One region of the Mesorhizobium sp. CNPSo 4661 genome, then DNA from elsewhere that is predicted to be linked to it. Evidence: predicted binding sites of a transcription regulator. Region 1 holds the regulator's gene; the other holds the start of a gene.
What was found. The regulator PhoB, encoded in region 1, activates phosphate uptake and scavenging genes when phosphate is short. The targets are predictions, from matches to a motif close to TGTCATNNANCTGTCAT.

Region 1 (3,263 bases):
GCAGGATCCCGACCTCGAGGTGAGCAGCGTCGCCCGCATCGCCATGGGCATCCAGGGCATCACCGATTCCCACGCACGCGCCATGCTGTGGTCGCCGATAACGCCGCTGACCGGCATTCCTTTCGCCGACATCCTCGAGCAGGAATTCGGCATCCCCGCCACCATGGAGAACGACTGCAACATGATGGCGGTGGCGCTGCAATGGCGCGACCCCGAGCGCTATCGCGACGACTTCATCGCCATCCTCCTGTCGCACGGCATCGGCATGGGTCTGGTGCTGAAGGGCGCGCTGTTCACCGGCACGCATTCCTCGGGCGGCGAATTCGGCCACATGATCCACCGCCCGGGCGGCGCGCTTTGCCGCTGCGGCCGGCGCGGCTGCGTCGAGGCCTATGCCGGCAATTACGCGATCTGGCGCAGCGCCATGAAAATGAGCGAGGACGCCGAGCCGGTCGACGTCGGCGACGCCGACATGCGAGCCCTCGCCGCCAAGGCGCGCGAGAAGGACGGCCCCGAGCGGGAGGCTTACCGTCGGGCCGGCGAGGCGCTTGGTTTCGGTCTCGGCAGCCTGTTCGCCCTCATCGACCCGGCGCCCGTGGCCATGGTCGGCGTCAGCGCGGCCGCCTTCGACCTGATCGAGCCGGCGCTAAGGGCGGCGATCGCCCAGACCGCGGGCGGCCAGCACTCGGAATCGATCTCCTTCGACACCGAGCCTAACGAGCTGCCGCTGATCCGCGAAGGCTGCGCCATGCGCGCGCTGACCTTCGTCGACCAGGAGATTTTCGCGCCGGGCATGCAGGCAAGAGCGGGCAGCGGAAAAAACGTGGCCTGAGCGGCTTTGAAGTGACCGCTGGTCGCTGAGGACAGCAGCAGACGCTTGAGATTAGCGATGGCCCCGCAGCTTCGTCATTCCAGGGCGAAGCAGGAGCGAAGCTCCGTCGCGAAGACCCTGGAATCCATGCCGTTACTTCGATCGTAGGCGCAGCGGAGCAGAATTCTGCACCGCCCCGGCACGTCGAAGTCACGGAATGGATCCTCGGGTCTGCGCTGCGTCGCTACGCTCCTTGCTCCGCCCGTGGATGACGACGCTAGAAGCGTCTCGGCTAATCACCATCGCAGATGCCGGGAGCGGAGCCGTCAGCGCTTCCGCGCCCTATCCCTAATCCTCCCTGATCGCGTAACCCGCCCCGCGAATGGTTCGGATGACGTCGGGCATGCGGCCGTTGTTGACCGCCTTGCGCAAGCGGCCGACATGGACGTCCACCGTGCGCTCGTCGATATAGATCGTCTCGCCCCAGACATTGTCGAGCAGTTGGCTGCGCGAGAACACGCGGCCAGGATGCCGCATCATGAATTCGAGCAGGCGGAACTCGGTCGGGCCGAGCCTTATCTCGCTCTTCTTGCGGTAGACGCGATGCGACTCGCGGTCGAGCACGATGTCGCCGACCTTGAGCACGCTGGACAGCACCTCCGGCTTGGCGCGGCGCAGCAGCGCCTTGACGCGCGCCATGAATTCCGGCGTCGAGAACGGCTTGACCAGGTAGTCGTCGGCGCCGGTCGAGAGCCCGCGCACGCGGTCGCTTTCCTCGCCCCGCGCCGTCAGCATGATGATCGGCAGCCGCTCGGTCTCGGGCCGCATCCTGAGGCGCCGGCAGAGCTCGATGCCGGAAACCGCCGGCACCATCCAGTCGAGCACGAGCAGGTCGGGAACGTTTTCCTGAAGGCGGATTTCGGCCTCGTCGCCGCGGGTCACCACTTCCACCTGGTAACCCTCGGATTCGAGATTGTAGCGGAGCAGCACCCCCAGCGGCTCCTCATCCTCCACCACCATGATGCGTGGCGCGATCATCGGGGTAACCTTCTCGTCAGGCCGCCGGCGCCGACATTGCCGTCTCGTCCTGCTTGGGACGGTTGGCGGGCAATTGCGTACCGGTGAGCACATAATAGGCGTTCTCGGCGATGTTGGTCACATGGTCGCCGATGCGCTCGAGATTCTTGGCGCAGAACAGAAGATGCGTGCAAGCGGTGATGTTGCGCGGATCTTCCATCATGTAGGTCAACAGCTCGCGGAAGACGGACGTGTATTTGACGTCGATGCGCTCGTCGTCGTTGCGCAGCTTGGCCAGCGCAGTGGCGTCGCCCACCATATATTCCTGGGTCACGGCCTGGACCTGGATCAGCACCAGCTGCGCCATGGAATCGATCGAATGCGTGAGGTCGCGCGGCGCGGTGCTGACGCCGACCGCGCCAACGCGCTTGGCGATGTTCTTGGCAAGATCGCCGATGCGTTCGAGATCGCCCGCCATGCGGATCGAGCCGACAACGTTGCGCAGGTCGTCCGCCATCGGCTGCCGCTTGGCGATCAGCGTGATGGCGCGGTCGTCAAGCTCGCGCTGGCGCGCGTCCATGATGGCGTCGTCGGAGACGACGCGCTGCGCCAGCGCATTGTCGGTTTCGAGCAGGGCCCTGGTCGCGCCGCCGACCATGGAGCCGGCCAGATCGCCCATGTCGTTGATAAGCCGGCTGATCTGCCTCAGATCCTCGTCGAAGGAGGCGACGGTATGTTCGGCCATGATGATGTCCTCGTATGAACTCAGCCGAAGCGGCCGGTGATGTAGTCCTGCGTGCGCTTTTCGCGGGGCGAGGTGAAGATCTTCTCGGTCCGGTCGAACTCCACCAGCTCGCCCAGATACATGAACGCCGTCTGCCTCGACACGCGCGCCGCCTGCTGCATGTTGTGGGTGACGATGACGATCGTATAGTCGGCCTGCAACTCGTCGATCAGTTCCTCGATCTTGGCGGTCGACAGCGGATCGAGCGCCGAGGCCGGCTCGTCGAGCAGGATGACCTCGGGCTTCACCGCCACGGTGCGGGCGATGCACAGGCGCTGCTGTTGGCCGCCGGAAAGGCTGAGGCCGCTGGCGTTGAGCTTGTCCTTGACCTCGTTCCACAGCGCGGCGCGCTTCAGCGCCGACTCGACGCGGCTGTCCATCTCGGCCTTGCTGATCTTCTCATACAGCCTGACGCCGAAGGCGATGTTCTCGTAGATCGACATCGGGAACGGCGTCGGCTTCTGGAACACCATGCCGATCTTGGTGCGCAGCAGGTTGAGGTCCTGCGAGCGGTCGAGGATGTTCTTGCCGTCGAGCAGTACCTGGCCCTCGGCGCTCTGCTTCGGATAGAGCTCGTAGATGCGGTTGAGCACGCGCAGCAGCGTCGACTTCCCGCAGCCCGACGGGCCGATGAAGGCGGTCACGCTGCGC
Region 2 (3,263 bases), on a different contig from region 1:
GGCGGAGGGGGCCAAACCTCCGGCCGAGCCAAAGGAATGATTGGGATGCACGGCGCAGAGGTTTTGTGTACCGGATGCTACGTGCATGACGGATCGCATGCGTCGGCGATTGGCCGGAACGCCCCTCGCTTCGTCATCCTAGGGCGGAGCAAGGAGCGAAGCGACGCAGCGCAGACTCTAGGATCCATGCCGTGACTTTGAAGTGTTGCGACGGTGTAGACAATGGCGCCGGAACGCCGGCCCAGACAGCCTCTTTCTGCACCACTGCATTCTACGACCGAGGTAACGGCATGGATTCTAGGGTCTGCGCGCCGCTTCGCGTCGCTCCGCCCTAGAATGACGACGTCGCGAGGGAACCGGCTAATCTCCAAGGTTTTCGCGATAGCCCATCGGATTCTTAGCTGCGCCAATCGGGCGTCCAGGATAGGAGAGACAAAAATGTCGAAACTGCTCGTCAAGGCCGACAAGGGCCACGGCCACGTCGCTCACGTCACACCGCAAAGCGCCGGCTGGACCTATGTCGGTTTCGATCTGCATCGGCTGAAGCCCGGCGAGACGGTGTCCGGCAAGACCGGCGACCGCGAGGTCTGCCTGGTCTTCGTCACCGGCAAGGGCAAGGCCTCGGCCGGCGGCAAGGATCTTGGCCTGCTCGGCGAGCGCATGTCGCCCTTCGAAGGCAAGCCGTGGTCGGTCTATGTGCCGCAAGGCGCCGACTGGTCGGTGACCGCCGACACCGAGCTGGAGGTCGCCGTCTGCTCGGCGCCTGGCTTAAGCGGCAGCCTGCCGGTGCGCGTCATCGGGCCTGACGATCTCGGCCAGGAGGTGCGCGGCAAGGGCACCAACACGCGCTACGTCACCAACATCCTGCCCGAGGGCAAGCCGGCGGATTCGCTGCTGGTGGTCGAGGTGATCACGCCCGGCGGCCACACGTCGAGCTATCCGCCGCACAAGCACGACCAGGACAATCTGCCGGCGGAATCCTATCTCGAGGAGACCTATTACCATCGGCTCAACCCGCCGCAGGGCTTTGCCTTCCAGCGCGTCTACACGGATGCCGACCGCAACGGCGTGCGCGAGCTGGACGAAGCGATGGCCATCGAGGACGGCGACGTCGTGCTGGTGCCGAAGGGCTATCACCCCTGCGCGGCCTGCCACGGCTACGACCTCTATTACCTCAATGTCATGGCCGGACCGAAGCGGACGTGGAAATTCCACAACGCTGCTGAGCATGAGTGGCTGATGAAGGCCTGATTTGGGTGTGTTGATATTCAGGTGATGCCGGCCTGCAAATGGCGGTTTCCTGCGCTTCCGGTGCTCACGTACTTCAAGTACGCTCCGCTCCGGTTCTCGGAAGCCGCCATTTCGACTCGGCCTGACCTGAATCTCAACACACCCTAAGCAGGCCGGCAAAGCCGTTGGTCCAGTTGAGAAAAATCGTCGGCTAAGCACCTGGCGGCTGGACTTGCCTTCGAAAACCCATGAAAGCTTCGTCAATCCGTCATGGAAATCACCTATGGCAGCGGTTCCGGTGCATGTCGCCGTAAACGCTCCGGCGTTTTTGGGGCCACGACCTGCCAAGACAATGACTTGAAGCGTGTCGCATGATCCTTCGGGGCGCGCAGCGCTTGACGAGGAACGCCCATGCGCTACGCCATCTACTACACCCCGGGACAGGACGAGAAGCTGGCGCGCATTGCCGCCAACTGGCTGGGCCGCGACCCGTTCGGTGCGGCGACGCGGCCGGTCGAGGCCGTGGGCGACCTGTCGGCCGCGGAAGTCGCCTTCCACACGGCCTCCGCCAGGCGTTACGGGTTCCACGCGACGCTGAAGGCGCCGTTCCGGCTGGCGGCGAACGAGACGGAAGCCTCGCTGCGCGCCGCGCTCGACACTTTCGCCGAGGCGACGCCGCCGGTCGTCATCCCGCGTCTGGTCGTCGGGCAGATCGACGGCTTCTTCGCGCTGGTGCCGGAAACGCAGTTTGCGCCACTCAACGATTTTGCCGGCGAGGTGGTGCGCGCCTTCGATCCGTTCCGCGCGCCGCTGACCGAGACCGAGATCGAGCGCCGCAGCCCCGATGCGCTGAAGCCGGACGAGTTCCGCAACCTCTGCCAATGGGGCTATCCTTACGTCTTCGACACGTTCCGCTTCCACATGACGCTGTCGGGGCGCGTCGGGCCACAGGAAAGCCCACGTCTTCGGGCAGCGATAGACGGCCTGTTCGCCGACATCCTGCGCCAGCCGGTGCCGGTGGATGCGCTGACCTTGTTCGTCGAAAGCGAGCCCGGTGCGCCGTTCATGGCGCTTTCCCACCATGCGCTTGGCCGCAGCCCTGCCCGCAAGACCGCCTAGGGCGGATCAGCGGAAACGCTGAACCGCCCTATCTCTTTGTTTTACGCAATTCCAAACGGAAAACCGCAAAAACACTTTTCCTGGAATTGCTCTGGATGACCGCCGACCGACCGCTTGAGATAGGACCGCCTGAGATGACCGCCGAAACCGTTCTCACCAATGCCCGCATCGTGCTGCCCGACGAAATCGTCGAAGGTTCGCTTCTGTTGCGCGACGGCCTGATTGCCGCGGTCGAGCCGGGCGCTGCCCGAACCGGCGAGGACATGGGCGGCGATTATATCATCCCGGGCCTCGTCGAGCTGCACACCGATCACCTCGAAGGTCATTACGCGCCGCGCCCGAAAGTACGCTGGAACCCGATCGCCGCCGTGCTCGCCCATGATGCGCAGGTGGCGACCGCAGGCATCACCACCGTGCTCGACGCCTTGCGCGTCGGCATGGACGAGGACGCCGACCTGAAATCCGACGACGTTCGCAAGCTGGCCGACGCGATCGAGGACAGCGTGCGCCACGATCGGCTCAGGGCCGACCATTTCATCCACTTGCGCTGCGAAGTCTCGGCGCCGGACTGCCTCGAGGCTTTCGCCAATTTCGAGACCGACGACCGGGTGAAGCTCGCCTCGCTGATGGACCATGCGCCCGGACAGCGCCAGTTCGTCAATCTCGAGACCTATGCCTATTACTACCAGCGCAAACTGAAGCTGACGGACCGTGACTTCAAGAAATTCTGCGAGAAGCGGATGGCGGAATCGGCCCGCAATTCCGGTCCGAACCGCGTCTTCATCTCGGCCGCCTGCCAGGAGCGCGGCATCGTGCTGGCCAGCCATGACGATGCCACCACCGGCCATGTGAAGGAAGCGATCGAGCAAGGTGTGCGGGTCGCCGAGTTCCCGACGACGGAAGAGGCGGCCAAG

Region 2: AC0YKC_RS23155 (DUF1045 domain-containing protein) is a predicted target of PhoB. The motif match lies at 1,486-1,502, and genes of this name have one in related genera.

The regions. Positions count from the first base shown of each region.
Region 1 is NZ_JBWGIO010000005.1:153,869-157,131, reverse strand. It holds gene AC0YKC_RS09240 (ROK family protein) at 1-832, shown strand, start outside; gene phoB (phosphate regulon transcriptional regulator PhoB) at 1,160-1,849, opposite strand; gene phoU (phosphate signaling complex protein PhoU) at 1,866-2,573, opposite strand; gene pstB (phosphate ABC transporter ATP-binding protein PstB) at 2,594-3,263, opposite strand, start outside.
Region 2 is NZ_JBWGIO010000015.1:152,132-155,394, forward strand. It holds gene AC0YKC_RS23145 (DUF3329 domain-containing protein) at 1-40, shown strand, start outside; gene iolB (5-deoxy-glucuronate isomerase) at 439-1,251, shown strand; gene AC0YKC_RS23155 (DUF1045 domain-containing protein) at 1,642-2,349, shown strand; gene AC0YKC_RS23160 (alpha-D-ribose 1-methylphosphonate 5-triphosphate diphosphatase) at 2,484-3,263, shown strand, end outside.